2 regions of the Telluria sp. LT2P80 genome follow, and region 1 is predicted to be linked to the other one. Evidence: predicted binding sites of a transcription regulator. Region 1 holds the regulator's gene; the other holds the start of a gene.
The links. Region 1 encodes LexA, which represses DNA repair genes until DNA is damaged. Its sites were predicted from a motif close to ACTGTATNNNNATACAGT; they were not measured.
Positions count from the first base shown of each region.

Region 2: the regulator LexA is predicted to act here: its motif matches at 3,028-3,045, upstream of AC56LW_RS00075 (ATP-dependent helicase).

Region 1 is NZ_JCASIO010000001.1:601,944-617,329, reverse strand. Features, by position in the region: gene AC56LW_RS02785 (cystathionine gamma-synthase family protein) at 1-915, shown strand, start outside; gene AC56LW_RS02780 (tetratricopeptide repeat protein) at 1,105-1,809, shown strand; gene lexA (transcriptional repressor LexA) at 1,874-2,503, opposite strand; gene rpsF (30S ribosomal protein S6) at 2,798-3,205, shown strand; gene priB (primosomal replication protein N) at 3,243-3,542, shown strand; gene rpsR (30S ribosomal protein S18) at 3,571-3,861, shown strand; gene rplI (50S ribosomal protein L9) at 3,898-4,350, shown strand; gene AC56LW_RS02750 (replicative DNA helicase) at 4,470-5,858, shown strand; gene AC56LW_RS02745 (DUF47 domain-containing protein) at 5,972-6,598, shown strand; gene AC56LW_RS02740 (inorganic phosphate transporter) at 6,620-7,630, shown strand; gene AC56LW_RS02735 (hypothetical protein) at 7,680-7,940, opposite strand; gene AC56LW_RS02730 (MBL fold metallo-hydrolase) at 8,056-8,946, opposite strand; gene AC56LW_RS02725 (YciI family protein) at 9,168-9,569, opposite strand; gene AC56LW_RS02720 (PhoH family protein) at 9,869-11,683, opposite strand; gene AC56LW_RS02715 (redoxin domain-containing protein) at 11,940-12,407, opposite strand; gene AC56LW_RS02710 (Mth938-like domain-containing protein) at 12,588-12,968, opposite strand; gene AC56LW_RS02705 (aminotransferase class I/II-fold pyridoxal phosphate-dependent enzyme) at 13,115-14,338, shown strand; gene AC56LW_RS02700 (homoserine dehydrogenase) at 14,379-15,386, shown strand, end outside.
Region 2 is NZ_JCASIO010000001.1:20,629-36,014, forward strand. Features, by position in the region: gene AC56LW_RS00070 (sugar porter family MFS transporter) at 1-385, opposite strand, end outside; gene AC56LW_RS00075 (ATP-dependent helicase) at 910-3,003, opposite strand; gene AC56LW_RS00080 (hypothetical protein) at 3,330-3,548, opposite strand; gene AC56LW_RS00085 (chromate transporter) at 3,690-4,289, shown strand; gene AC56LW_RS00090 (chromate transporter) at 4,286-4,867, shown strand; gene fghA (S-formylglutathione hydrolase) at 4,940-5,782, shown strand; gene AC56LW_RS00100 (methyl-accepting chemotaxis protein) at 6,208-7,746, shown strand; gene AC56LW_RS00105 (hypothetical protein) at 7,775-8,116, opposite strand; gene AC56LW_RS00110 (SRPBCC family protein) at 8,643-10,055, shown strand; gene AC56LW_RS00115 (RidA family protein) at 10,157-10,549, opposite strand; gene AC56LW_RS00120 (acyl-CoA dehydrogenase family protein) at 10,571-11,737, opposite strand; gene AC56LW_RS00125 (enoyl-CoA hydratase family protein) at 11,737-12,576, opposite strand; gene AC56LW_RS00130 (bifunctional salicylyl-CoA 5-hydroxylase/oxidoreductase) at 12,616-14,946, opposite strand; gene AC56LW_RS00135 (hybrid sensor histidine kinase/response regulator) at 15,196-15,386, shown strand, end outside.

The DNA of each region.
Region 1 (15,386 bases):
AGCTTCCTGTTCGGTAACACCAACAGCCTGTGGCAGACGGTGGCGGGGCAGGGCGTCGATGTCGCCTTTGTCGATGCGACCGACGTGGCGCAGGTGGAAGCAGCCTTGACGCCGAACACGCGCATGGTGTTTGTCGAGACGATCGCCAATCCGCGCACGCAAGTGGCGGACCTGGCCCGCATCGGCGAGCTGTGCCGTGAGCGGGGCATCCTGTACGTGGTCGACAACACGATGACGTCGCCATGGCTGTTCCGCCCGAAGAGCGTGGGCGCCGGTCTCGTGGTCAACTCGCTGACCAAGTCGATTGGCGGCCACGGCATCGCGCTGGGCGGCGCGCTGACCGATACCGGTCTGTTCGACTGGAGCGCGTATCCGAACATCGCACCGAATTTCCGCAAGCAGCCGGCGCACGCCCAGGGCATGGCGCAGCTGCGTGCGAAAGCGCTGCGCGACTTCGGCGCGTCGCTCGGGCCGGAAGCGGCGCATCACATCGCCGTTGGCGCCGAGACACTGGCGCTGCGCATGACCCGCACCTGCGCCAATGCACTGGCGCTGGCCACGATGCTCGAGGCGGATGAGCGCGTGGCAAAGGTCCACTATCCGGGCCTGGCGTCGCATCCGCAACACGGTATCGTCACGTCGCTGTTTCGCGCCGGTGGTTCGCTGCTCAGCTTCGAACTGCACGAGTCCATCGATCCGTTCGATTACCTCAACCGCCTGCAGCTGGCGATTCCTGCGTCGAACCTGGGTGACAACCGCACGCTGGTCATTCCGGTGGCCCACACGATCTTCTTCGAGATGGGCGCCGAGCGCCGTGCCAGCATGGGCATTGCCGAGTCGCTGATCCGTGTGTCGGTGGGCATCGAGGACACCGACGACCTGGTCGAAGACTTCCGCCAGGCGCTGGACGCGTAAGTACGGCGTACCGCGCGGCGTTACCGCGTAGCGTTACCGCGCGGCGTTACCGCGTGGCGTTACCGCGCGGCGTAAAGCCATGCAAAGAAGGCCGGCGCAATGCCGGCCTTGTCATTTTTACGGTTGAGTCCCGCTGTAAAAGGGGGCTATGATGCCCCATCGTCAGCTTGTCATTTTCTTCGGATGCCCATGAAACGTTTCCTGCTCTGCCTTTCTCTGACTATTGCCAGCGCCGCCTATGCGGGCGAGCTGGAAGACGCCAACGCGCTGTTCGAAAAGAAGGATTACGCGGGCGCGCTCAAGCTCTATACCAAGCTGGCCAATGCCGGCAATCCGCAGGCACAGCAGCAACTGGGCCAGATGTACTGGTATGGCGAAGCGGGCACCGTTGACGAGGCGGCGGCCAAGGCGTTGTTCGAGAAGTCGGCCGCCAAGGGCAACAAGGTCGCGGCCCAATCGCTGGTCGTCATGGAGCAGCGTGTCACGAAGCGCGCCGAAATCGATTACTGGATCAAGGGCTACGACGGCGCCGAGCTGCAGTCGGGCGAATACCGCTGCCCGTCGCCGCGCATTCCGGCCGTGTCGAAGGTGAATGACGAGATCGATCGCGTCAACAAGCTGGTGACCGGCTGGCAGGATTGCTACAACAAGATGGTGACGAATTTGAACGCGCAGTCGCCGCTGACCAAGAAGATCCCGGCTGATATTGCCAAGCTGATGAACAAGCAGGAGGCGGACGCCTCGGCAGCCTACCTGGAACAGGTGCGGCAGAATATCGCGGAAGGCGCGAAGGTCAATTCAAAGATGATCCTGGCGGATTTTGCAGCGTGGCGCAATGCCACCGAGGCATTCATCAACCAGCACAATGCCGTGGTGAAGAAGGCGTCGAACTAAGCAATGCCGGGTAGGGCAAGGCCGGGTAAAGCAAGCGCCGGCCGGGGAGACCGGCGCCGTTCCATCAGTTCCAGCTACGCATCAGGCCGACAGCCAGGCCTTCAAGCGCAAACTCTTCGTCCGGCGAGACGGCAATGATGTTGAAGTCGGGGTTCTCTGGCAGCAGTTCGACCAGGTCGCCCGTCTTGCGATAGCGCTTGACCGTGACTTCGTCGCCCAGGCGCGCAACAACGATCTGCCCGTTTTTGGCGCTGTCGATTTTCTTGACCGCCAAAAAGTCGCCATCCATGATGCCGGCATCGCGCATCGACCAGCCCTTGACCTTCAGCAGAAAATCGGGCCGCGCCGCGAACATGGCCGCGTCGACGTTGTAGGTGGCTTCAACGTGCTCTTGCGCCAGGATGGGATTGCCCGCTGCGACGCGCCCGACCAGCGGCAGCGACATGAACGACGGCGGCGGCATCGGGATCGCCTCGACGCTCGCGCCGATCAGGCGGATGCCGCGCGACGTGCCGGGCGAAATTTCGATGGCGCCCTTGCGCGCCAGTGCTTGCAGATGTTCTTCAGCCGCATTGGCCGAGCGGAAACCCAATTCAGAAGCGATTTCAGCCCGGGTCGGAGGGAAACCGGTGTTCTCGATCGCTTCCTTGATCAGGTTCAGGATCTGTTCTTGCCGTGCAGTGAGCTTTAGCATAAATGTGTTACAGCAACCGGTTATGTATGTAACCTGTATTTTTGTACAGTATTCTCGCGCGCGCAAGGGGAAACGCAAAAAATATCGCGAAAATCGCGATTCAGAGTGCAAACAGCCGTCAAAACCGTGGAATTGTCGAGTCAGATATGCCCGTTGCGGCGCCAAACGAGGCGATAACGCATCATCGGGGGTTTCCAAGTCACCGATATTCGGGTTATAATTGCCGGCTTTCCCTTCCCACACTCGTCTTGACGCCGAGGTGGGCATTTGTTAAACGTCCTCAAGGAGTAATGCATGCGTCATTATGAAATCGTGTTTATCGTCCATCCGGACCAGAGCGAACAAGTCCCGGCGATGATCGAGCGTTACAAGACCACGGTGACCAGCCGCGGCGGTAACATCCATCGCGTTGAAGACTGGGGCCGCCGCCAGATGGCATACCAGATCCAGAAGCTGCCAAAAGCACACTACATCTGCCTGAACATCGAATGCGACAACGAGACCCTGGTCGAGCTGGAAACTGCATTCAAGTTCAATGATGCGGTTCTGCGTCACCTGACCGTCAAGCTGAAAAAAGCTGAAACCGCACCGTCGCCGATGATGAAATCGGTGCAGCGCGAAGACGCAGCCAAGAGCCACCGTGCCGAAGCCGCTGCGCCAGCAGCCGCTCCAGCCGCTGCGCCAGCGCCTGCTGCTGCTTAAGTTTTTCCCAGTTATTCGTAGTAACCAGTAATACCGGGTGCACAGCGCAAACCACCTCCAGCTCATGGCGACCATCGCCGAGCGCGACGTACTGCGTTACACCCCGGCCGGTGTGCCAATCGTTTCAGCCGTCCTGATGCACGAATCGCAGCAGGAAGAGGCCGGAGTCGAAAGGTCGGTCGCGTTCGAAGTCCCTGCGTTCGCCGCGGGCGAGATTTCGGGCAGGTTTGCCAGCGCCGAATTGGGCGCCAGCTACAGGTTCAACGGATTTCTTGCACGGAAAAATCGCAACAGCAAAGCCCTGGTGTTTCACATCATTGATTTCAGTGCCGCTTAACCCGGCAATTTAGATACAGGAGCCTCAAATGGCATTCGGTAAAAAGTTCGACAAAAACAAAGCGAAACTCAAAGAGAAGCGCAAACAGCAAAACCCGCTGTTCAAGCGCAAGAAATTCTGCCGCTTCACCGCCGCTGGCGTTGAGCAGGTGGACTACAAGGACGTCGACACCCTGAAGGACTTCGTCCAGGAAAACGGCAAGATCATGCCAGCACGTCTGACCGGCACCAAGGCGCACTACCAGCGTCAGGTCGACACCGCGATCAAGCGCGCACGCTACCTTGCGCTGCTGCCGTACACCGACCTGCACCACGGTTAATCGTCGGTCACGACAGTCAGACATCTGGAGATCACTATGCAAATCATTCTGTTGGAAAAAGTAGTCAACGTCGGCAACCTGGGCGACGTCGTCAAGGTCAAGGACGGTTACGCACGTAACTTCCTGATCCCACAAAAGATGGCCCGCCGCGCTACCGCCGGCGCCGTCGCCGAGTTCGAAGCCAAGCGCGCTGAACTGGAAAAAGCAGCAGCTGAAAAGCTGTCGGCTGCCCAGGCAGAAGGCGACAAGCTGAGCGGCATGACCGTCACCATCGGCCAGAAAGCCGGCGTTGATGGCCGTCTGTTCGGTTCGGTCACCAACTTCGACATCGCCGAAGCGCTGACCAAGCAAGGTTTCGCTGTCGAGAAGTCGCAAGTGCGCCTGCCGACCGGCCCTTTGAAAACCACCGGCGAATTCCCGGTTGCAGTCGCTCTGCACACCGACGTCGTGTCGGAAATCACCGTCGCCGTTGTGGGCGAAGCTGCCTAAGCACACGCCGTACATGTGCTGAGCACGCAGTTCTGAAAAAGCCGGGTTCGCCCGGCTTTTTTGCTTTTCGGCTTTCCAACCATGTCAGTCACAGGACTGGAAAAGGTATAATCCCGCCCATGAACGCAGCATCTCCAGATCCGCAACTCGACGCCCTGCGCATCCCCCCGCACTCCATCGAAGCCGAGCAGTCCGTCATTGGCGGCCTGCTGCGCGATAACGCCGCGTGGGACCGTATCGCCGACTTCATGAACGCGGAAGACTTCTACCGCTACGACCACCGCATCATCTTCGAACAGATGGTGCGCCTGATTAACGGCGGCAAGCCGGCCGACGTGATCACCGTGTACGAAGCCTGCAATCAGCTCGGCAAGGCCGATGACGTGGGCGGCCTGCAATACTTGAATGCGATGGCGCAGAACACGCCGTCCGCCGCGAATATCCGGCGCTACGCCGAGATCGTGCGCGACCGCGGCATCCTGCGCAAGCTGATCACCGTGGCCGATGAAATCTCGGGCAATGCGTTCAATCCGCAGGGCAAGGAAGTCAAGCAGATGCTCGACGAAGCCGAGTCCAAGATCTTTGCCATCGCCGAATCCGGCTCGCGCGGCCAGCAGGGCTGGAATCCGATCCAGCCGCTGCTGACGCAGGTCGTCGAGCGCATTGACGAACTCTACAGCCGCGAGAATCAGGGTGAGATCACCGGCGTGCCGACCGGCTTCATCGACCTCGACCGCATGACGTCGGGCCTGCAGCCGGGCGACCTCGTCATCGTTGCCGGCCGTCCGTCGATGGGCAAGACCGCGTTCTCGGTCAATATCGGCGAGAACGTCGCCATCGAAGCCGGGCTGCCAGTGGCGATCTTCTCGATGGAGATGGGCGGCACCCAGCTGGCGATGCGTATGCTGGGTTCGGTCGGCCAGCTCGACCAGCACCGCCTGCGTACGGGCCGCCTGAACGACGAGGATTGGCCGCGCCTGACGCACGCCATCCAGAAGATGAACGACGCCCAGCTGTACATCGACGAAACCCCGGCGCTGAACCCGATCGAGATGCGGGCACGTGCGCGGCGCCTGGCACGCCAGTGCGGCAAGCTGGGGCTGATCATCGTCGACTACCTGCAGCTGATGCAGGGTAGCCAGCCGGGCGACAACCGCACGGCTGAAATCTCGGAAATTTCGCGCTCGCTCAAGGGCCTGGCCAAAGAGCTGCAGTGCCCGGTGGTGGCGCTGTCGCAGCTGAACCGCTCGCTGGAGCAACGGCCGAACAAACGCCCCGTGATGTCCGACTTGCGCGAATCCGGCGCAATCGAGCAGGATGCCGACGTCATCATCTTCCTGTACCGCGACGAGGTCTACAACCCCGATTCGCCCGACAAGGGCACGGCCGAGATCATTATCGGCAAGCAGCGTAACGGTCCGATTGGCGCGATCCGCCTGACCTGGATCGGCCAGTACACCAAGTTCGGCAATTACAGCGGCAACCTGTCTGTGTATCAGGGTGACTAAATAACCATTTGTAGTAACACCAAGGCGGCCATTGATGTTTTAATGGCCGCCTTTACGCGTGGCCGCATTTTCGGCGCGACCCCGTAATCCCAGAGAGTCAATACGGAGAATCTATGTTTGGACGTTTCATGCCCACCGAGGGCAAGTTTTTCGATCTTTTCAATCAGCACGCCGCATTGTGCGTCAAAGGGGCGCAGGAAATGGTCAGCCTGATGACCAACTTCGACGACCTCGAAACGCGCACCCATGCGATCGAGACGATCGAAAAGCAGGCTGACAAGATCACCTATGCCACGGTCGACCTGCTGCACAAGAGCTTCATCACGCCGATCGACCGCGACGACATTCACAAGCTGATCACGCGCATGGATGACATCCTGGACATGATGGAAGACGCGGCCCAGACGATTTCGCTGTACGACCTGCAAGCCGTCACGCCGGAAGCCAAACGCCTGGCCGAGCTGTGCCTGGCCTGCTGTCTGAAGGTGGAGGAAGCCGTCTCCCTCCTGCACAATATGGACAATGCCGCCAAGATCGTCGCGCTGTGCGAAGAGATCGACCGCCTGGAATCGGACGCCGACCACGTGATGCGCGCGGCCATGTCCAAGCTGTTCCGCGACGAGCCGGACGTGCGCAACCTGATCAAGATGAAGGCCATCTACGAGATTCTCGAGACGGTCACCGATCGCTGCGAAGACGTGGCCAACATCATCGAAGGCATCATCGTCGAAAACGCGTGAGCGTCGCAGACCTGCATAACCATGGATAATCTCAACATCAGCATCTACGTGCTGGGAATGCTCGTGCTCCTGGCACTGGTATTCGACTTCATGAACGGTTTTCACGATTCGGCAAACTCGATTGCCACCGTGGTCTCGACCGGGGTCCTGAAACCCCAGCACGCCGTCGCAATGGCGGCATTCTTCAACTTCATCGCGATCTTCGTGGTCAACATGAAGGTCGCCCAAACCATCGGCAAGGGCACGATCGACCCGCACGTGGTCGACCACTACGTGATCTTTGGCGCGCTGGTCGGGGCGATCTCGTGGAACGTCATCACCTGGTACTACGGCATTCCCTCGTCGTCGTCGCACGCGCTGATCGGCGGTCTGGTGGGCGCGGCTGTGGCCAAGGCGGGCACCGGCTCGCTGATCTCGGGTGGCCTGATCAAGACCGTGGCGTTCATCGTCGTCGCACCGCTGCTGGGCTTCGCGCTCGGTTCGATCATCATGCTGATGGTGGCCTGGATCTTCGTGAAGTCCACGCCCCGAAAGGTCGACAATCTGTTCCGCAAGCTGCAGCTGGTCTCGGCGGCGGCCTATTCGCTGGGCCACGGTGGCAACGACGCGCAAAAAACGATGGGCATCATCTGGATGCTCCTGATCGCCGCCGGTTACACGAGCGCGACGGCCGAATATCCACCGGCCTGGGTGATCATCTCGTGCTACGCGGCGATTGCCTTCGGCACGCTGTTCGGCGGCTGGCGCATCGTCAAGACCATGGGCCAGAAGATCACCAAGCTCAAGCCGGTCGGCGGTTTCTGCGCCGAAACGGGCGGTGCGGTCACGCTGCTGCTATCGAGCGCATTCGGCATTCCGGTCTCGACGACGCACACGATCACCGGCGCCATCGTCGGCGTGGGCGCCGCGCGCAAGACTTCGGCCGTGCGCTGGGGCGTGGCGGGCAATATCGTGTGGGCGTGGATCTTCACGATTCCAGCGTCGGCCTTCATGGCGGCGGTGGCCTGGTGGATCGGCACCAAGATCATGTAATCGTGGCTTGATCATGATTGAAAACGGCGCCATTGGCGCCGTTTTCTTTTCAGTGCTGCGTCATCGCGCCCGTGCCGACGCTGGAATTCTTCATGTTCTCGCGCTCGACCTCGCTGACGGTGCCGACATTGTTGGCTGTCTGGCCTTTCTTGCGTGGCAGGTAGGTGCCGATCGGGGTGCTGCGTTCTTCGCGCACGCTCGCCGTCTTCGCGCCGTCGGGGGCAGGGCTAACAGGGGCAGGGGTGGTGCAGGCGACCAGCAACAGGGCGGCAGCGCAGGAAGTGATGAGTGATGTCAGCGGAAAGGTCATGGTCGCAGGCTCGGTAGAGTGGCTGTTCGGTATTGACAGCCGCACATCATTCTACGCCGGAAGCCGCGTGCGATATCCTGACAGAATTGACAGGTGAGCGTGGGCGTGACGTCGGCTAGCCGAGATCGACGGCGAGGCCTTCGTAGGCCAGCAGCACCTGCAACTCGCCCAGGCAGCCGGAATGGCGCGCCATCACGTCGGCAAACGCCGCCTCGAGTTCATCGTCGCCGCGGGTCGGTTCGTGGTGCGTGCAGTACAGCGTGCGTGCGCCAACGCGCAGTGCCATCGCGATGGCGCCGTCAAACGTACCGTGGCCCCAGCCCCGCTTGGACGGGTATTCGTCGCGCGTGTACGAGCAATCGACGATCAGCGCATCCACGCCCGCCATCACGGTGTCCATGCGACGTTCGGCCTCGCGCATCTGCGTCTCGGCCGCTGCGTGCAGCGGGTGCCCGGCCGGATGCGGGTTGTACCAGGGTTCGTGGTCCCCCGTGAAGAACACTGACTTGCCGTTGCAGTCGATGCGGTAGCCGAGGTTGGTCACCGGGTGGTTCGTCACCACGTTCGCCACCAGCGCATCGCCCACCGCGATCGGTTCGCCAATGTTCAGCGTGCAGTACTCGATGGTGGCGCTCATGTCCGTTTCGCCGACGGGGAAATAGCTGTTTTGCAACTGCACGCCCATCACGTGCTCGATGCCACGGCCCGTGATCGGATCGTGCGCGCCATGCAGGCGCACGCGGCTGCCCTTGACGAACAGCGGCGTGAAAAAGGGCAGGCCATGGATGTGATCCCAGTGGCTGTGCGTGATGAAGAGATTGGCGTGCACGGGCGGCCGGGCCAGCAGATGCTGGGCCAGCGGGAACAGGCCGGTGCCGCCATCGAGCACGATCAGCGTGTCGTCATCGGTGCGCACCTCGATGCAGGTCGTGTTGCCGCCATAGCGCGCCGTGCGTGGCCCCGGGGACGGGATCGATCCGCGTACTCCCCAAAAACGAAATTTCATGATGCATTCCCTGCCAGGTCAGAACCGCACAATTCCATACAGCGTAGATCATAGCGAGATTGTAGCTCGCGGGCATCGGTATGAGATAAATGTCTTGTGCATAGTTCAGCGCAGAAGGGTGTGGTGTCATGTGGCGCAACTGTGACGGGCCGACGATGCGCGCCGATTCGATGCGCCACAGCGCGGCCAGCAGATTGTCGATGTCGCCCGCCATCGCGCCCCTAGGACATCGCGCCCATGCGCTCGATCGACGGGGATGGCGGGAAATCCGCGAGCTCGTACATCGGGCGCACCTCGATCTCGGCCGGTGCCCCTGGCCCGTGCGGGTTGGGGAAGCGCCGGCTCCATACCATGGCTTCCTCGCGCGAGCCGACCTGGATCAGCGTATAGCCGGCGATCAGTTCCCTGGTTTCGGTGAACGGGCCGTCGATGACGCGCCGCTCGTCTCCCTCGTAGCGGATGCGCCAGCCCTGGCTGGTGGGCTTCAGGCCGCTACCGTCGAGCAGCACGCCGGCGGCGGCGAGCTCCTGGTTGTAGTCGAGCATGGCGGCGATCAGGGACTCCGGCGGCATGACGCCCGCTTCGGTGTCGGCATTGGCTTTGACGATGATCATGAAACGCATGGTGCTCTCCTGTGATGGGAGTCCGGTGATCGGCCTCCTGACGACGACGACGAACGGCGCCACCCGCATTCGACAACGGCGGTGCAAAAAAATCAGCGCGCGCACGTCGACCGTGGCCCAGGCGGCGGCCGGGCATTCTCCGATGATGGTGTGATTGAACGTATGGATATGGTAGCGCGATTGATGCACATCGCAGTCACCATCACTGACAGATAACGCTGGCTGCGCCAAAAAAAAACGCCCGCCGGTAAGGGCGGGCGTTGCGGTACTGCGCCTGCGCGGGGCAGGCGGCACAACGATTACAGCACGTCGCTGGCGTGATCGGCCAGGCGCGAGCGTTCGCCGCGTGCCAGCGTGACGTGGCCACCGTGGTTCCAGCCCTTGAAGCGGTCGACCACATAGGTCAGGCCGCTCGAGCCTTCGGTAAGGTATGGCGTGTCGATCTGCGCGATATTACCCAAGCACAGGATCTTGGTGCCAGGACCGGCGCGCGTGACCAGCGTCTTCATCTGCTTGGGCGTCAGGTTCTGCGCTTCGTCGATGATGAGGAACTTGTTGACGAAGGTGCGGCCGCGCATGAAGTTGAGCGACTTGATCTTGATGCGCGAGCGGATCAGGTCTTGCGTTGCCGCGCGACCCCAGTCGCCGGCATCGCCGTCGGACTTCATCAGTACTTCAAGGTTGTCGTCGAATGCGCCCATCCACGGAGACATTTTCTCTTCTTCGGTGCCTGGCAGGAAACCGATGTCTTCACCGACCGGCACCGTCACGCGGGTGACGATGATCTCGTTGTAGAGCTTGGTTTCGAGCACTTGCGCCAGGCCGGCGGCCAGGGCCAGCAGGGTCTTGCCGGTACCGGCCTGGCCCAGCAGCGTGACAAAGTCGCACTCCGGATTCATCAACAGGTTCAGTGCGAAGTTCTGCTCGCGGTTGCGCGCGGTGATGCCCCACACATTGTTCTTGTTGTGGCTATAGTCGCGCAGGGTTTGCAGCACGGCGGTCTTGCCGTCGATTTGCTTGACCTGGGCGTACAGCGGCGACTGGCCATCCTTCGGCTCCATGTAGACGAACTGGTTCGCCAGCAGCGTTGGAATCAGCGGACCGGTGACGCGGTAGTAGGTTGCCGAGTTGCCTTGCTTGTTTTCCTGCCACGATTCGACGTCCTTGCCGTGCGTGTCCCAGAAATTGTCCGGCAGCTGGACGATGCCCGAGTACAGCAGGTCGCTGTCTTCCAGCACGTGGTCGTTGAAGTAGTCTTCGGCCGGCAAACCGATCGCGCGCGCCTTGATGCGCATATTGATGTCTTTCGACACCAGCACGATCGCGCGGCCCGCCTGCTGCTGCTCGAGTGCCCGCACGACGCCCAGGATCTGGTTGTCGGCTTTGCCTTCCGGCAGGCCTTCGGGCAGCGGCGCGCTCGTCAGGCGGGTCTGGAACAACAGGCGGCCCTTGGCATCCTTGTTGCCCAGCTTGGACAGCGGAATGCCGGACTCGATCGCGTCGTCGTCGACGTTGGCAATCAGGGCGTCGAGCGTGCGCGAGACCTGGCGTGCATTGCGCGCCACTTCGGACATGCCCTTCTTGTGGTTGTCGAGTTCCTCGAGCGTCATCATCGGCAGATAGACGTCGTGTTCCTCGAAACGGAACAGCGAGCTTGGGTCATGCATCAGCACGTTGGTGTCGAGCACGAACACCTTGGTCAAACCCGAGCGGTCGGCCTTGCGGCTGGTGGACGACTTGACCGGCGCTTCCACTGGCTTCTGCTTGGTGGAATGGAGTTGCTCGGCATCCTGCTCGCGCAGTTTGGCCGTGACGGGCACAGCGTTCGGGGCTTCTGGAGCTGCTTTGGAAACAACTACGGGAGCAGCCTGAGGCTTCGTTTCGGCAACCGGAGCCGCACGCACGGGTGCTTGCGCGGCGGCGAGGGTGTCTTCGGCTTTGCGGCGTGCGCGCGACTTCGGCGTTGGCACGGCTTGACCGCTGATCAGGTCATCGACTTCGGGATCGGGCTTGGCCGAGATCGAACGCACCGGCGAACGACCGGGTTCGGCCTTGGGGTAATCTTTGACCAGCAGCATGGTTGCTGGCTCATTCGGTATTTTTGGCAGTGGCATCAGGTTCTCAATCTAAAAAAAGTCTGGAAGACCGTGCGCGCGCGGGCCACATGGCGCTGGCGCACGAAATGACGCAACTAAACAGGGATAAGGGGAATTGCGGTTGAACTGTTGCAACACGGCCGGGCCGGACAATGCGTCGGCCCGGCGGGCAACCGGGTGAGGATAGTGCAGATGCAGGACAGGTTGAATTACAGGTCGACTCAAAATAAGTGGCAGCGATCCAGCAGGTTGAACAAACTGGAGCCATCCATTGTCAGGGCTGGCTCTTCAGAAATTCCAGCACTTCAGTCACATGGTCACTGACCTTCACGCCACGCCATTCTTTCACCAATCGGCCTTGAGCGTCAATGACAAACGTACTGCGCTCGACCCCGCGTACTTTCTTGCCATACATGTTCTTCATCTTCATGACGTCGAACTGCGTGCACACGGCTTCATCGGCGTCCGAGATCAGTTCGAACGGCAGGCCAAGCTTGGACTTGAAGTTCTCGTGCGAGCGCAGCGAATCGCGGGACAAGCCGTAGATGTCGGCGCCCAGTGCCTGGAACTCGGGATAGGCTTCGCGAAAAGCAATGCTCTCGGTGGTGCAGCCAGGCGTATTGTCCTTCGGGTAAAAGTACAGCACCGTATACTTGGCGGGACGGCCGAGCAGTTCGAACGGTTTCTCGCCCGTCATCGGGGCGGTGAAGGGGGCAAAGGTTGCAAGTTGGCTCTCGGCCACGGGTTTCTCCTGACGGTCGCAGCGCAGCTGCAGGGTGACCCTCCCGGCGCGCCATGGCGGGGAGCGGCACCCCATGATAATCCGTCGGTGCTATCCGCCGCTAGTACTCTTGTGGGCAGAATCGCAATATTTACCCGGATTGAAACGTTTGCGGCCCTGTTGAACCGCTGTTGTATCGATTCAGGCGGTGCGTTCGAGGATCAGGGCCAGCGTGACCTTGCGGCCTTCGCCCATCAGCACGTTGTAGGTGCGGCAGGCGGCGCCGTTGTCCATGCTCTCCACGCCGATGTGCCGGCTCGACAGGCTGGTGACCAGGCGCGGGTGCACGAAGCGCTGACGTGCGCCGGTGCCGAGGATGACGACGTCCGGCGCATCCTGCGCCAGTTCATCGAAGTGGGCGGCGGTGAGCTGGTCGAAATCGGTCACGTTCCATGGGCGGGGCGGCACCTCGGGCAGCAGCGTCAGGCTGTAGTCGTAACGCTGGGCGTTGATCTCGACGCCGCTGGCATCGACGCCGGTCACGGTTTGGTATTGCTGGGTATTGTCGGAATGGAGCTTCATGGCGATAGGCGAAGTGGACGCTGTTTAGCGGTGACTGTGCGGATGCCCATTGTAACCGGATCGGCAAGGTTGCCTAAACCGTGCGCTTTGGGCAGAATGGTATTTTTGCGCACTGCAACAGTGCAGGCGATTTTCCAGGGGATACTGTGCGACCGATTGCCAAATCGAACAAGCTCGACGACGTCTGCTACGAGATCCGCGGACCAGCCCTGGAGCAGGCGCGCCAGATGGAAGAAGACGGCCAGAAGATCATCAAGCTCAATATCGGCAACCTCGCCGTGTTCGGCTTCGATGCGCCGGACGAGATCGTCAGCGACATGATCCGCAACATGCACGGCGCGGCCGGCTATACGGACAGCAAAGGCATGTTCGCGCCGCGCAAGGCGGTCATGCACTACACGCAAGAGAAGAACATCACCGGCGTGACGATCGACGACATCTACCTGGGCAACGGGGCGTCCGAACTGATCGTCATGTCGATGCAGGGTTTGCTCAACAATGGCGACGAGGTGCTGGTGCCGGCGCCCGACTATCCACTGTGGACCGCCGCCGTCAGCCTGGCAGGCGGCGCGCCGCGCCACTATATCTGCGACGAAGGTGCCGGCTGGATGCCCGACATCGCCGACATGCGCAGCAAGATCACCCCGAACACGCGCGCCATCGTCGTCATCAACCCGAACAACCCGACCGGCGCCCTGTATCCGCGCGAAGTGCTGCTCGAGATCATCGAACTGGCACGCCAGCACCAGCTGATCATCTACGCCGACGAAATCTACGACAAGACGCTGTACGACATGGCCGAGCACGTCTCGATGGCGTCGCTGGCCGACGACGTGCTGTTCGTCACGCTCAATGGCCTGTCGAAGAACTACCGCTCGTGCGGCTACCGCGCCGGCTGGATGGTGGTGTCGGGCGAGAAGCGCCATGCCAAGGGCTATATCGACGGCCTGAACATGCTGGCGTCGATGCGCCTGTGCGCCAACGCGCCGGGCCAGTTCGCGATCCAGACCGCGCTGGGCGGCCACCAGAGCATCAATGACCTGGTGGGCCCGGGCGGGCGCCTGCTCCGGCAGCGCGATCTCGCCTACAAACTGCTTACCGATATACCGGGTGTGTCCTGCGTGAAGCCAAAAGCTGCGCTCTACATGTTCCCGCGCCTCGATCCGAAGATGTACCCGATCACGGACGACCAGCAGTTCATCTGCGAATTGCTGACCGAGGAAAAAGTGCTGCTGGTGCAAGGCACCGGCTTCAACTGGATTGCCCCGGACCATTTCCGGCTGGTGTTCCTGCCTAATTCCGACGACCTGACCGACGCTTGCGGACGCATTGCGCGCTTCCTCGACGGTTACCGACGGCGCCACGCCTGATCCAGCGCGTCGCGCCCAGACCTCACGAGAAACAGATTTTATGAAACCGATTCAAGTTGGCCTGCTGGGCATTGGCACCGTTGGTGCCGGCACCTTTAATGTACTTAAGCGTAACCAGGAAGACATCCGCCGCCGCGCCGGCCGCGGCATCGAGGTAACGATGGTTGCCGCGCGCAATACCGAGCGCGCACGCACGGTCACCGGCGAGGGCGTGGAGATTGTCAGCGATCCGTTCGCCGTGGTGAACCATCCCGATATCGACATCGTCGTCGAGCTGATCGGCGGCTACGAGCTGTCGCGCGAACTGGTGCTGCAAGCCATTGCCAACGGCAAGCACGTGGTCACCGCCAACAAGGCGCTGGTGGCGCTGCACGGCAACGAGATTTTCGCCGCCGCACAAGAGAAGGGCGTGATCGTCGCGTTCGAAGCGGCCGTGGCCGGCGGCATCCCGATCATCAAGGCGCTGCGCGAAGGCCTGACGGCCAACCGCATCGAATCGGTGGCCGGCATCATCAACGGCACCACCAACTTCATCCTGTCCGAGATGCGCGACAAGGGCCTGGACTTCGCCACCGTGCTGGCCCAGGCGCAGGCGCTGGGCTATGCCGAGGCCGATCCGACCTTCGACATCGAAGGCGTGGACGCCGCGCACAAACTGACGATCATGTCAGCCATTGCCTTCGGCATCCCGGTGCAGTTCGACAAGGCCTACGTGGAAGGCATCAGCCAGTTGCAGGCAGTGGATATCCGCTACGCCGAACAGCTGGGCTACCGCATCAAGCTGCTGGGCATCACCCGCCGCACGACGACTGCCGCCGGCGAAGGCATCGAGCTGCGCGTGCACCCGACCCTGATCCCGGCTGCACGCCTGATCGCCAACGTCGAGGGCGCGATGAACGCCGTGCTGGTGCATGCCGATGCCCTGGGCGTCACGCTGTACTACGGCAAGGGCGCAGGTGCAGAACCGACCGCATCGGCCGTGATCGCCGACCTGGTCGATGTGACGCGCCTGGCGACCGTCGACCCGTCCGGCCGCGTGCCGCACCTG
Region 2 (15,386 bases), 580 kb from region 1:
GGCCAAGCACGAAGCGCATCGCGACCATGACCTCGACCGATGGCGCAAGGGTCGTACCGAGCGCGCCGATCATGAACACCAGCGACAGCCAGATCAGCGTCATGCGACGACCGAATTTGTCCGACAGCGTGCCTGCCATCAGCGAACCCACGGCAGCGCCGAACACGAGCGCGGACGTCACGATGCCTTCGGTCAGCGGGGTCAAGCCGAGGCCGCCCTGCGATGGCGGCGCGCTCATGAATGGCAGCGCGCCGGAAATCACACCGGTGTCGTAGCCGAACGCGAGCGCGCCCATCGTGGCAACGATGGCGACCTTGAAGACGAAGCGGCTTTCCTTGGTATCGGGCGGCGCTGGTGCGTCTGCCGGGGGGACTGCTGAAGACATACGGATCCTTTGTTGGACATGGACAGGACAGGGAAACAGCGGGCCCATTTCGTTACCGTCAGGACGACGGGAGCGTTGGCAAACGCACGGAGACGTTACCCATCACGGCATATTACTTGGCAAAGGATAAAGAACTGCAGATGACACGACTGTTCGATAACAAACATATTAGTGAATGTTTGCCACTGACAAAAAAACAACCATGTTGTCGATGTTGAACCCAGATCAGCTGTCAGGCCAAACATGCCGGGGGGCATTAATGAAAGCTAACTAGCTGATTTTGTTCATGGTTTTAGGCTATCCACAAGAATTGTGGATAACTGTGTGGACAAGCGCCACTTGACAAGCCACAAAGCCAGACGGGATGCGGGTTTCAACAAATTGCCCGTTCGAGAGGCAAAATTTTGTTCCAATAAAATCAACCACTTGCACGTGCACCACATGGGAGCAACAAGTTTATATGCGGTCCACTCCTACAAAAGCATGACATGGGGGATAAGTGGCCAGCGTCGCGTGATTTGCCGTCATTTCCAGGCGCTGCGAGCCCGGTCACGCACGAGCATGCGGACGCTGTCAGGCATGGGCGTGCGCAGCTCGCGCTTGTCGGCGCTCAGCCACGCCGATTCTTCGAAATGCTTGAGCATGACAGGCGTGACAAAGCGCGAGCGCGTCGCATACACATGGCGGTCACCCATGTTGGATTGCTGCTTGATGAAGAAGCGATTCGGCACGATCAGGTGCAGGTTGTCGCGGGCCCGGGTCATGGCCACATACAATAAACGCCGCTCTTCCTCGATATCGTCCTGGTTGCCAGTGGCCATGTCCGACGGTATGCAACCGTCGACCACATTGAGCACATGCACCGATTTCCACTCTTGCCCTTTGCTCGAGTGAATCGTGGACAGGATCACGTAATCGTCGTCGAGCAGTGGCGGGCCGGCGCGGTCGCTGGTCGCTTCGGGCGGGTCGAGCGTGATCTCGGCCAGGAAACTCTCGCGGTTGGCATGGCCACCCGACAGGGCGACAAGCTGGTCGAGGTCGAGTGCGCGCACCTGGAAATCGTCGTGCAGACGCTCCAGGTGCGGCGCGTACCAGTCGCGCACCAGTTCCAGGTCTTGCGGCCAGCGCAGGCCAGGTGCGCGCAGGCGTGCATACAGCGCGCTGAATGCCTGCCACTCGACGCTGCTGCGCGCTGGCACAGGGAACGCCGCCAGCGTGGCGGTGACTTCGCTGCTCTCGCCCACCGCGTCCAGCACGCGGGTGGCAGTCGCCTGGCCGATCCCGGGGATCAATTGCAGCACGCGAAACCCGGCCAGCCGCCCGCTCGGGTTCTGGGCAAAGCGCAGCAGCGCCAGCACATCCTTGATATGCGAGGCCTCCAGAAACTTCAGGCCGCCGAACTTGACGAACGGGACGTTGCGCCGCATGAGCTCGAGTTCGAGCGCGGCACTGTGGCTGGCCGCCCGAAACAGCACCGCCTGCGACTTGAGTGGCACACCTTCTTCGCGCTGCTCGAGGATACGGCTGCAGACCCAGCGCGCCTGCTCGGCTTCGTCGGGAATCAGGACCAGCTGCGGCTTGATGGCCGAGACCTTGTCGGTCCAGAGCGTCTTGGCGTGGCGCTCGAGCGCCGCGCCAATGACGGCATTGGAGGCATCCAGGATCGGCTGCGTCGAGCGGTAATTGCGCTCGAGCGTGATCAGGTGCGCCGGTTGCGAGAACTGGCCCGCAAAATCGAGGATGTTGCGCACGGTGGCACCGCGAAATCCATAGATGGACTGGGCGTCGTCGCCGACCACCATCACACCCCTGCCATCGGGCTTCATGCCGGTGATGATCGCGGCCTGCAGTCGGTTGGTGTCCTGGTATTCGTCGACCAGGACGTGGTCGAACCAGCTGCCCAGCTCAGCCCCCAGCACGGGGTCGGCGGCCATCTCGGCCCAGAACAGCAGCAGGTCGTCGTAGTCGAGCACGTTCTGCTCCTGCTTGGCGTCGACATAGGCGCCAAACAGCGTCTTGAGCTGGGCTTCCCATTCGGCGCACCACGGGAAACAGGCTTGCAATACCTGATCCAGCGGATCGCGACTGTTGACGACCCGCGAATAGATCGACAGGCAGGTGCCTTTCATGGGAAAGCGTTTTTCGGTGCGCGACAGGCCGATCTCGTGACGCACCATGCCCATCAGGTCCTCGGCGTCGCCCCGGTCGTGGATCGTGAATTGCGGATCGAGCCCGATGCGCCCGGCAAATTCGCGCAGCAGGCGTGCACCGATGCTGTGGAAGGTGCCGGCCCAGGGCAGCGCCACCGGCGCCTGGGCCCGGGAAGCCGCGCCACGGCCAAGCAAACGGTGCAGGACGCCGCTGGCGCGCTGGCTCATCTCGCCGGCGGCGCGGCGCGAAAAGGTCAGCAGCAGGATACGCTGCGGATCGGCGCCGGCCCCGATCAGCCGCGCCACGCGGTGCGCCAGCGTATTGGTCTTGCCCGACCCGGCGCCAGCCACCACCAGCAGCGGACGCGGCGTGGCCACGCCGATGTCATGCTCGACCGCGGCGCGCTGCTCCGGATTCAGGCTGGCGAACGGGTCCTCAATGGCAGGCTCGGCGGTGGCGGTGGTCATGGTGTGGCAGACGGAGAAAGCGATACTGTACATTTATCCAGTACCAAACCACAAGCGCTAAATCGCCCGACCGCGCGCCCTGCCCGCGCGTGACATCGGGCGCGGATTAGCGTGCCAGCGCCGGGCCATGGAAAAATAAACTGATTTGGATATCCACAAAGTCTGTGAATAACTATGTGGAAAAGCGGGGGCTTGACACGCTGAACATGGCCTGCGGGGCGGCTTTCAACAATTTGCCTATTGGGAAGGCAACGACGGTGACAACTGCAGATTAGCCCCAAACAAACGTGCCCACACCCTTGACAGCGCCCGCGCCGTTGTGCGGATTACGCCAGTGCGCGGCGCCGTTCGGGCTCGAGCAAAACACGCTCGATGACCTTCGGCCGCACACCGTTGGACTTCAGGTATTCGACGGCCGGGACGACGCCGAGTTCGCACAAGGTGGCAATGCCACGCGTGACGACATCGCGCTGGTCGGCATTCGATCGCAACTCGGACACGCTGGCAGCGCGTGGATGGATGTCTTGCGCGTGCAGTGATTTCATCGCTGAACTCCGGTGATGGTGGATGCGTCATGCACCACGATTATTGGCGAAGTAAATCCAAAGTCAATGGCAAACCTGTATCAGTTCGCAAATACCATGTCATGCCGAGCGCGAGCACGGCGCAACAGCGATAATAACGGGATGAGCCCCTCACCCGTTCCCTCCCCAAGCGCGCCGCCCGCCGCAGCGCACCCGGTGCCGGCCTCGTGCACCGACCTGTTCATCTCGTTCACGCTGATCGCCCTGCAGGGCTTTGGCGGTGTGCTGGCCGTGATCCAGCGCGAAATGGTCGAGCGCAAACGTTGGCTGAGCAATGAAGAATTCATCGAGGAATGGTCGGTCGCGCAAATCCTGCCGGGGCCGAACGTATGCAACCTGGCGCTGATGATCGGCCAGCGCCATTTCGGCCTTGCCGGCGCGATGAGCGCACTGGCCGGCTTGCTGGCGGCGCCGCTGGTCGTCGTGCTGGCGCTGGCCCTGGTGTACGCCCGCTTCGCCGATGTGCCACAGGTCCAGGGCGCGCTGCGCGGCATGGCGGCCGTCGCCGCAGGCCTGGTGGCGGCCACCGGCCTGAAGATGTCGGCCGCATTGGGCAAGAACGTGCTGCCGCTCATCGTCTGCGTACTCATCGCTGCGGTCGCCTTCGTGCTGCTGGCCTGGGTGCGGGTGCCGCTGGCGGCCGTCGTATTGGGACTTGGCGGCCTGGGCTGCGTACTGGCCTGGCGCAGGCTCTCCCCATGAGCGCGCCGCAACTCGTCTTCACCTGGCACGACTGGGTCAGCCTGTTCACGCACTTTCTGGGGTTGTCGCTGATGTCGCTCGGCGGTGCGATCTCGACCACGTCCGAAATGCAGCGCTATCTGGTCGAGCGCCAGGGCTGGCTGACGCCCGCACAGTTCGGCGACTCGGTCGCGCTGGCGCAATCGTCGCCCGGGCCGAACGTGCTGTTCGTGGCGCTACTGGGCTGGAACGTGGGCCTGAACAACGGCAGCACGATGGCCGCGCTCTGCGGCGTGGTCATCGCGATGATCGGCATCATGCTGCCGTCGACCGTGTTTACGTATCAGGTCGCGCAGTGGGCGCATCGCAATCGTGGACGGCGGGCGGTACGCGCCTTCAAGCAGGGCATGGCCCCGCTCGTCATTGCGATGCTGCTGTCGACCGCCTGGCTGCTGGCCTCGGGCGGCGCCACCGGTCCGGACCACTGGCCACTGTGGCTGCTGTCGGCGGCCAGCTGCATCATTATCTGGCGTACCCGCCTGCACCTGCTGTGGATGCTGGCGGCCGGCGCCGCGCTCGGTGCGCTTGGACTGCTGTAGTTGGCATGTAGTTGGCATGCCTTCGCAGGACGCGGCATACTGGCCGCATCTTTCACTGTCCCCCACATGACGATGTCCGAACTCCTGAACCAACATGCCTGCTTCGGCGGCGAGCAGCGTTTCTACCAGCACGATTCCAGCGCCATCGGCTTGCCGATGAAGTTTTCGGTGTACCTGCCGCCCGAGGCCAGCGGCAAGAAGCTGCCGGTGCTGTTCTACCTGGCCGGTCTGACCTGTACCGAAGAAACGTTCATGACCAAGGCGGGTGCACAGCGCGTGGCGAGCGAACTGGGCATCATCGTGGTGGCACCCGACACCAGCCCGCGCGGCGCGAACGTGCCGGGCGAGACCGACAGCTGGGACTTCGGCGTCGGCGCCGGCTTTTACCTCGACGCCACCGAAGCGCCATGGTCGACCCATTACCGCATGCACAGCTACCTGCTCGAACTGCACGCGCTGGTGCTGGATCTGCTGCCGGCCGATCCGGCGCGCGTGGGCATCTTTGGCCACTCGATGGGCGGCCACGGCGCGCTGGTCATGGCACTGCGCCACCCTGAGCTGTTCCACTCGGTGTCGGCGTTTGCACCGATCGCCGCGCCAAGCCGCTGCCCATGGGGCGTGAAAGCCTTCGGCAGCTACCTGGGCCCGGATGAAAGCACCTGGCAGCAATACGACGCCAGCGCGCTGATGGCGCAGCAAGAGACGGCGCCGTTCCCGGACGGTATCCTGATTGACCAGGGCCTGGGCGACAAGTTCCTGCCCGAGCAGTTGCGGCCGGAAGCCTTCGAAGGCGCCTGCGCCCGCATCGGCCAGCCACTCACGCTGCGCCGCCAGCCGGGCTATGACCATGGCTACTACTTCATCTCGACGTTCGTCGAAGACCATCTGCGTTTCCACGCACGTCAGCTCGGCTGACAGGGTTACGGCTTCAGTCCGCCTGAAGCCGATTTCCCGCGTTCGGTATGAAGACTCTGGCCAAAGCAGCATGCCACGGATGATTGCTGTCTGATAACTGCAACAAACATCTCGATTCATCAGGCGATCATGCTGAACGCGTGAATTACGCCGCCCATAAAGTTTCCCTCAGGATACAATGATTGCACAAATGTCCATGTGCATCACGGCCCTTGCGCGTGTCGCGTCCTGTCGCCACGATACAAGCCGGTCTTCAATCCGCCCACGTCATTGTTCACGATCTTCAGACGTTGTGAACGCATTCGGCTCGCCACGATGCCCCCTTCCCTTTTTCAGTACCCAGAGAACGTCAACACACGATGAAACTAAGCTTCCGCGCCAAACTTTACCTGCCCCTTATCCTCAGCTGGCTATGCCTGTCGGCGATGGCAATTTTTCATGTTTATGAAAGCAACGTCCAGCGCCTGGAAGAACGCAAGGTCGCCCTGAGATTTGCGACCGATGTCGGCATGTCCACCGTCAAGGAATACGCGGAATTGGCGTCATCTGGAGCAATGACCGTCGCGGAAGCGCAGCAGCAAGCCTTGAAGCGGCTCAAGTCCATGCGTTACGGGAAAGATGGCTATTACACGGTCGTCGATTCGGCCCCGAAAATGCTGATGCACCCCGTCAAGGCAGAGCTGATCGGCAAGGATCTCAGCGACTTCAAGGACACCAATGGCACCTATTTGTACCGTGACGTGGCGGCCATTGCCAAAGGCAGCGGAGAAGGCTGGATAGAATATGTCTGGCCCAAGCCAGGCCACCCGGACCAGCAGCAGGTGTTCCCGAAAGGTGCCTACGTGCTCACCTACAAGCCGTGGGACTGGACCTTCATGACGGGGCTGTACCTCGATGACCTGCACGACGCGTTCATTGGCGACATATGGCGCGCAGTCGTCTTCCTCGCCATTTGCGGGGTGGTCCTCAGCACGATTGTCTTGCTGGTACTGCGCAATATCACGCGTTCGATCCGCCAGGCGGTCAGTGCAGCAGACGCCGTGGCCGGCGGCGACCTGACCCATCACATCACGATCGATGGCAAGGACGAGATCGCGCAACTGATGTCGTCGCTCGCCAGGATGCAGGAAGGCCTTGCCAACGTCGTGAGCGAAGTACGCCAGGGCACGGACGCGATCGCCGCCGCTTCATCGCAGATCGCGCAAGGCAATCTGGATCTGTCGGCGCGTACCGAGCAGCAGGTCGCTTCGCTCGACAAAACCACCGCGTCGATGGAAACATTGGCCGGCACCGTGCGCGAAAACGGTAACCATGCGCGCCAGGCGAACACACTGGCGTTGTCGGCGTCCGATGTGGCAACCCACGGCGGCACGATCGTTTCTCAGGTGGTGGTGACGATGGCGTCGATCAATGCCTCATCGACCAAGATCGTCGACATCATCAGCGTCATCGACGGCATCGCCTTCCAGACCAACATCCTGGCATTGAATGCTGCTGTCGAAGCAGCGCGGGCGGGTGAACAGGGTCGCGGCTTCGCTGTCGTTGCCGCTGAAGTGCGCAACCTGGCCCAGCGCTCGGCGGCAGCGGCCAGGGACGTCAAGACGCTCATTGGGGATTCGGTTGCGAAGGTCGAGGCAGGCAGCAAACTGGTCGGCGAAGCCGGCAGCACGATGGATGACATTGTCGCGAGCGTCAAACGCGTAACGGATATCATCGCGGAAATCGCGGATGCCGGACAAGCGCAGCAGGTGGAGCTGCAACAGATCAACGACACGATTCTCGAGATGGACAGCACGATGCAGCAAAACGCCGCGCTGGTCGAAGAAGCAGCATCGGCGTCCGCCTCGCTGCACACGCAGGCACACAATCTGACCGGTGCAGTGAGCCTGTTCAAACTGACGGCAAGTCAGCTTCGCCCGGGCACGGCGCCCCGCCTTGCATTGACGTCACGCGCCGGTCGCTGATCTTTCGCCTTCCCTGGCCTGATGCGGTTTAGAAGGTGCTGCTGGCCGCGCCATGGGCCGGATCGACGTCGATCCCGCCATGGTGCTCCAGAATGGCAGCAGCCCGTTCGAGCTGGAAGGCTTCGGCAACGGTGACCGTCATCATGCACAGATCGCCGCGGACGGCAGGCTTGAAGACATCCTCGTAATCGGTGCCGCCTTTGACAGCGGGCGAGTCGCCCACATAGAAATTGCTTTCAGCAGGACCTGCTTCGTCGGTGGTGACATTGACATTGATGCCGTCGCCGTCGAAGCCCTCGGCCAGCAAGCCATTGCGGGCTGCCTCGGCCGCTTCGAAGTTGGGCAACATGCGAACGATATGGTGATTCATGTTATCTCCTTGTTTCATTGGCAACCACCGTATCAGAATCCCGTGGTACGCGGCGCAGGCCACCCGAAGTCCGTGAACACGCCCGTCGCCGAGGCTGGACCCAGGTCAATTGCCATGCGGCAAACGAACGCCGGGAACGCGAAACCGTGGTGTATGCTAAATGCAATGCACGCAGATACCTGCGCGGCTTCACCAAATCAGCGGCGTCGTGCACGTGGTGACATGGGTGAAGCTCGAGAACGGCGTACTGCTACTGATCCTGCAAAAAGCAGGCTGACAAAGCACGTCGTCTGACCATCTACTGCGCATCGGGTTCTGCCCGAATCGCGTGATGGTTCGCCGGAACGCACTGCAACGCATGACAGCGAAGCGGTGCGTTTTTTTATGTGTGCAAGCGACGCGGCAAAGCGACGCTGCAAAGCACGATGAATAGTCAGTAACAGACCAGTGATGGGCCGGCTATGCCGTGGCACCGCCTGGCGACCAGGCCCAGCATGACAAGTACAACTAACCGAGAGGAGTCGACATGAACGAATCGAACGATCAGGGAAACAACGCAGGTAAATGGATTGGCGCCGCAGTGGCTGGCGCCCTGCTGATGTATGCATTCGACCCAGACCGCGGCCCGAAACGCCGTGCACGCGCCAAGGGCGCACTGCGCGACGCGCGTCACCGCGGCGCCGACAAACTCGAACACGCGCTGCATACTGCCGGCGAGCGCTTCGACTCGGCGCGCGAGCGTGCCGAATCGGTCTACCTGCGCGCCGGCGCGCGCCTGGCCGGCGCCGCCCACGCTGCCGGTGACCGCCTGGCCGAGGCATCGCACGAAACGCGCGACCGCCTCGAACGCGCGCGCGGCCGCCTGGCCGAAGCATCGTACGATGCACGCGACCGCGCCTCGCACGCTGCTGACTACGCCCGTGACCGCGTATCGCATGCTGCCGACACGGCGCGTGACCGCGTGTCGCACGCTGCCGACACGGCCCGCAGCACTGCCGCCCGCGCCGCCGACGATGCACGTGACTACGCGGACGACGTCCGCTCGCGCGCGCACCACGTCGCCAACGATGCGCGCGATCGCGCCAACTACGCTGCCGACAAGGCCCGCAGCAACGCCAGTGACGCTGCCGACAAGGCCCGCAGCAACGCCGATGACGCTGCCGACCGCGCACGCGAACGCGCCGACATCGCCCGTGAAAACCTGGCGCATGCCGCGCACAGCGCCGGCAACGGCGCCCGTGCCCGCGCCAACGACGTGGGTAACCAGGTACGCGAATGGACCGATCACCTGACGCAGGCCTTCGGCTCGCGCGGCCCGACGCTGACCAACTCGGCGTTGCTGGGCACCAGCGCGCTGAGCATCGTCGGCCTGGCGCGCCGTTCGCCGGCCGTCGCCCTGCTGGGCCTGGGCGCGCTGGCAGTGCTGCTGCGCAGTGACCGTGGCCGCAACCTGGTCGACTCGCTGCGTCACCGCGGCGAAGCAAGCCGGGTCGAAGTCGAGAACAGCGTCTTCATCGATGCATCGCCACGTGAAGTGTTCGATGCGTGGGCCGACGTGGAAAACTTCCCGCGCTTCATGTCGCACGTGACCGAAGTGCGTGACCTCGGCCACCGCCGTTCGCACTGGGTCGTGCGCGGCCCGGCCGGCATGGAATACGCATGGAACGCGGTCATGACCGAGCAATCGCGTCCGGATCGCCTGTCGTGGCGCAGCGAGCCGGGTTCGGAAATCGAACAGGACGGCAGCGTCACGTTCGAGTCGGTCAATGGCGGCACGCGTGCGACGGTGCGCATCAGCTACGCGCCACCAGCGGGCGCGCTGGGCCACGGCGTGGCACGCATGCTGGGCGTCGATCCGCAGCGTCAGATGGATGACGACCTGGCGGAGATGAAAGCTTTCATCGAACGCGGTGGTGCGCGTGGCGCAGGCCGCCGCTAACCCGTCCCGGCCCCTGCGTTGCCGCGCAAAACGGTAAACGGCACGGCGGTGCAAGACCATGAATGGCCCCCAAGCGGGGCCATTCGTTCGTCTGGCAGCGCTCAATCCGGAATGATCGCCGTGACCTCGATCTCCACCCGCGCGCGGTCTTCCATCAGGCCCGCCACCTGCACCGCCGTCATCGCCGGATAATGGCGCCCGATGACGTCACGGTAGGCTGCGCCCAGTGCCGGCCCGGCATCGAGATATTCGCGCTTGTCAAGCACATACCATGTCATGCGTACGATGTGTTCCGGGCCGGCGCCGGCTTCGCGCAGCACGGCCACGATATTGGCAAGCGCCTGGCGCGACTGCCCGACGAAATCATCCGTCTCGAACCGGCCCGCCGGCGTCCAGCCAACCATCCCGCTGACATGCACCTGCCGGCCGCGCGCGACAACGCCATTGGCGTAGCCTTTCGGACGCGGCCAGCCAGGCGGCTGCAAGAATTTCATTAAATCTCCCGACATGCGGCCTCAGTGTTGCGGCGCGAGCAGTTCGCGCGCGATGATCAGGAGCTGCACTTCGCTGGCCCCCTCGTAGATGCGCAGCGCGCGGATCTCGCGGTACAGGCCTTCGACGACCTGGCCCCGTTGCACGCCCTGCCCGCCAAACAGCTGCACCGCGCCGTCGATCACGCGCTGCGCCGATTCAGTTGCGGCCAGCTTGGCCATTGCCGCTTCTTTTGTGACGCGCTTGCCGCTGTCGCGCAGCCACGCCGCGCGGTAAGTCAGCAGCGCGGCGGCGTCGATCTCCAGCGCCATCTGCGCCAGTCGGGCCTGCGTAAGCTGGAAGTCGGCCAGCAGCTTGCCGAACATGGGGCGCGCCTGCGCATGCGCCAGTGCTTCGGCCATGGCGCGCCGCGCGAAGCCCAATGCCGCTGCCGCCACCGACGTGCGAAACACGTCGAGGGTGGCCATCGCCACCTTGAACCCGTCGCCCTCGCCGCCAACCAGGCAAGCGGCCGGCAGCCGGCAACCGTTGAAGCAGAGGCGCGCCAGCGGATGCGGCGCGATCACATCGATGCGCTCGGCGACCTCGAGGCTAGGCGTGGCCGCATCGACGATGAAGGCCGAGATGCCGCGCGCGCTGCGTTCGACCGCATCGCCCGTGCGTGCGAACACAACGTAGAAGTCGGCGATGCCGCCATTCGAGATCCAGGTTTTTTCGCCATCGAGCACCCAGGCATCGCCGTCGCGGCGCGCCGCGCATTGCAGCGCCGCGACGTCGGAGCCGGCGGCAGGCTCGGACAGCGCAAAGGCGGCGATCGCGCTGCCGTCGGCCACACGCGGCAGCCAGTGTTGACGCTGCGCAGCGCTGCCGAACAGCGAGATCGCCCCGCTGCCCAGGCCCTGCATCGCGAACGCAAAATCGGCCAGCCCGGCGTGGCGCGCAAGGATTTCGCGGATCAGGCAAATGGCGCGGGTGTCGATGGTCGCGTGCGCGCCGCCATGCTCGACGCCAGCCACGGCGTGGCGCAGCCAGCCGCCCTGCCCCAGCCTCGTGACCAGCGCGCGGCAGACGGTGTCGACATCGGTTCCGTGCGCGTCGGCCAGATTCGCCGCGGCCCAGGCGTCGAGCTCACGCGCCAGCACGCCATGGTGCGCATCGAAAAATGGCCAGTCGAGAACATCGGGTTCCATCAGTTGCCCTCGAACTGCGGCCGCTGTTTGCCCACGAACGCCTGGTAGGCGCGCTGGAAATCCTGCGTCATCATGCAGATGGCCTGCGCCTGCGCCTCGGCCTCGATGGCTTCGTCCACGCCCATATTCCATTCCTGCTGCAGCATTTTCTTGGTCATGCCGTGCGCGAACGTCGGGCCGGCCGCCAGCTGCGCGGCAAACGCCTGCGCCTCGGCGAGGACGTCGCCCGGTGCGCACAAGCGATTGAAGAAGCCCCAGCGCTCGCCCTCTTCGCCATCCATCGAACGGCCGGTGTACAGCAATTCGGCCGCGCGGCCCTGGCCGATCACGCGCGGCAGCAAGGCGCAGGCGCCCATGTCGCAGCCGGCCAGGCCCACGCGCGTAAATAGAAAGGCGGTGCGGCTGCGCGCCGTGGCATAGCGGATGTCCGAGGCCAGCGCCAGGATCGCACCGGCGCCGGCGCACACCCCATCCACCGCCGTGACGATCGGTTGCGGACAGGCGCGCATCGCTTTCACAAGGTCGCCCGTCATGCGGGTGAAGGCCAGCAGGCCCGGCATGTCCAGTTGCGTCAGCGGTCCGATGATCTCGTGCACGTCGCCGCCCGAACAGAAATTTTCGCCCGCGCCGGTGAGCACCACCGCCTTGACGTCGTCGGCATATGCCAGCGCGCGAAACAGGTCACGCAGCTCGGCATAGGCGGCGAACGTGAGCGGATTCTTGCGCTCGGGCCGGTCGAGCGTCACGGTTGCTACCCGCGTCGCCGGGTCAAGCACCAAGCCGACGTGCTGCGCCACGTAGCCGGTCAGCCCCGTTGGATTGCCCGCTAGATCATGCATGCCTGCTCCTGATGACGCGTTGGAAAATGGACGAACCGGTCACGTGTTTGGCCGCCCGCGCGCCAGATTGCGCTCGAGTTGCTGCTTGCCAGGGACGTACTGGCGCGGCCACGCGGCGCCAGTGTAGCCGATGCGCGCCGCCTCGTTCAGCGTCCACGCGGGATTGGCCAGGTGTGGGCGCCCCACCGCGCACAGATCAGCGCGGCCGGCGGCGATGATGCTGTTGACGTGGTCGGCCTCGCTGATACCACCGACGGCGATCGTCGCGATGTCTGCCTCGTTGCGGATGCGGTCCGAAAACGGCGTCTGGTACATGCGGCCATACACGGGTTGCTCGGCCTTGCTCACCTGCCCGGACGAGCAGTCGATCATGTCGGCGCCGGCGGCGCGAAACAGGCGCGCGATCTCGACGGCGTCCATCGGGGTGATCCCGCCATCGACCCAGTCATGGCTCGAGATGCGCACGCTGATCGGCAGGTGCGCCGGCCAGGACGCGCGCACGGCGGCAAACACGCGCAGTGGAAAGCGGCAGCGGTTCTCAAGACTGCCACCGTAAGCATCAGGGCGCTGGTTTGTCAGCGGCGAGATGAAACCCGAGAGCAGGTAACCGTGCGCGCAATGCAGTTCGAGCCAGTCGAAGCCCGCTTCGCTGGCGGCCAGCGTGGCGCGCACGAAATCGGCTTCGATCTGCGCCATGTCGGCCTCGCTTGCCTGGCGCGCCACCTGCGACACGCCGGCCAGGTATTGCTGGGGCGACGCCGCCACGAGCGGCCAGTTGCCGTGCGCGAGCGGCTGGTCGATCCCTTCCCACATCGGCCGGGTTGAGCCCTTGGCACCCGCGTGCCCCAGCTGGATGCCGATTTTCGCGTCGCTTGCGGCATGCACGAAGTCGACGATGCGGGCCCAGGCCTGCGTGTGTTCGGGCAGGTACAGCCCGGGGCAGCGCGGCGTGATGCGCGCGTCGGCCGACACGCACGTCATTTCGGCCAGTACGAGGCCGGCCCCACCCAGCGCGCGTGCGCCGAGATGGGTCAGGTGAAAGTCGCCCGCCACGCCATCGACGCACGCGTACTGCGCCATCGGCGAGACGACCACGCGGTTTTTGAGCAGCACGTCGCGCACCCGCAGTGGCGTAAACATCGGCGGCGTGGACACCGCTGGCGCGGCCACGCCGGCCTGCGCTGCCGCCTGGACGGAAAAGCGGCGTTCGAAACCTTGTATATAGGCGGGGTCGCGCAGGCGCAGGTTTTCGTGCGACAGGCGCTGGCTGCGCGTGAGCAGCGAGTAGGCGAAGCCATCGACCGGCATGGCACTGTACCGGGCCACATTCTCGAACCACTCGGTCGAATTGCGCGCCGCGCTTTGCAGCTTGCTCACGTCGGCCACGCGCGCGTCCTGATAGCGCGCCAGCGAGGCCTCGATGCCGTCGCCCGGTTCGGCCGGCAGTTCGGCAGCCAGCGCGATGGCGTCTTCCAGCGCCAGTTTGGTGCCCGAGCCGATGGAGAAATGCGCCGTGTGCGCGGCGTCGCCGAGCAACACCAGCGGCACGCGCCGGCCATCGACGTCAAGCGCACCCACCCACTCGCGGCAGATCAAACGCGCAAAGCGATGCCACATGGCGGCGCCGCCACGGCTGGCCTGGGTCAGGAGCGGCGCGCCGCCAAGAACACGGGCAAACAGGCGCTCACAGAACGCCAGCGTGCTGGCTGCGTCCATGTCGGCCAGGCCGCTGGCGCGCCAGGTCGACTCCAGCGTCTCGACGATGAAGGTCGCATTCTGGTCATCATATTGATATGCGTGGGCCTGAAACCAGCCATGTTCGGTCGCTTCAAAGGCGAACGTGAACGCGGCGAAGTGGCGCCGGGTGCCAAGCCACACGTAGCGGCATCGCCCCTCCTGAAGGTCAGGCTCGAACACGGTGGCATGGCGCGTGCGGATCGCGCTGTGCACGCCGTCGGCGGCCACCACCAGATCGGCGCCATGGCGGCGCGCCAGCGCCACCTCGTCCGTCACGTCGGTATCGAACACGAGCGCCACGCCGGCTTCTTTGCAGCGCGCCTGCAGGATGCCGAGCAGGCGCTTGCGCGCGATGCCGCAAAACCCATGACCATGCGAGGTGACAGTGGCGCCGCCGATCTGCACGTCGATCGCATCCCAGCGGTTGAACGCGCCTTCGATGGCGCGCGCGCTGGGCGCGTCGGCCAGCGCCAGATTGCCCAGCGTCTGGTCCGAAAACACGACGCCCCAGCCGAACGTGTCGCCGGGCTGGTTGCGCTCGACGACCGTGACGGTGCGCCTCGGGTCGCGCAGTTTCATGAGCAGGCCGGCGTACAGACCGGCCGGCCCGCCACCGACGCAGACGATGTTCATGGTCTCTCCTGATACTGGCAAGCGTCTATCTTACCTGCGCCGATGCTTGACATGTCAACGAGGCGTCGCGCACACGCGACTGATTCGCTGTGGATAAGCCAATTTTTAGTACAATCAGGAAACGTTACGCCTGTATTCCCGCCATTTTTGGCGGGTCCTATCGATCAATCGTTCGCCACACATGTTCCACATCGCCCGCACATTCGCGCTGTCCACCGTCACCACCACGCCGCAACCGGCGCCGCAGCGATGAGCAAATCATCCGGACGTTTTCGCCTGAACAGCCTGCGCAGCAGGCTGATGCTGCTGGTGCTGCTGGCCATCACGCCGATCGCCATCGTCACCGTGCTGGGGGGCCTGCGCGAACGCGAAGCCGCGATCCGCGCGACCGAAGACAACCTCAAACGCCTGACGGCGCTGGCCGCCGCGAATGAAGCGCA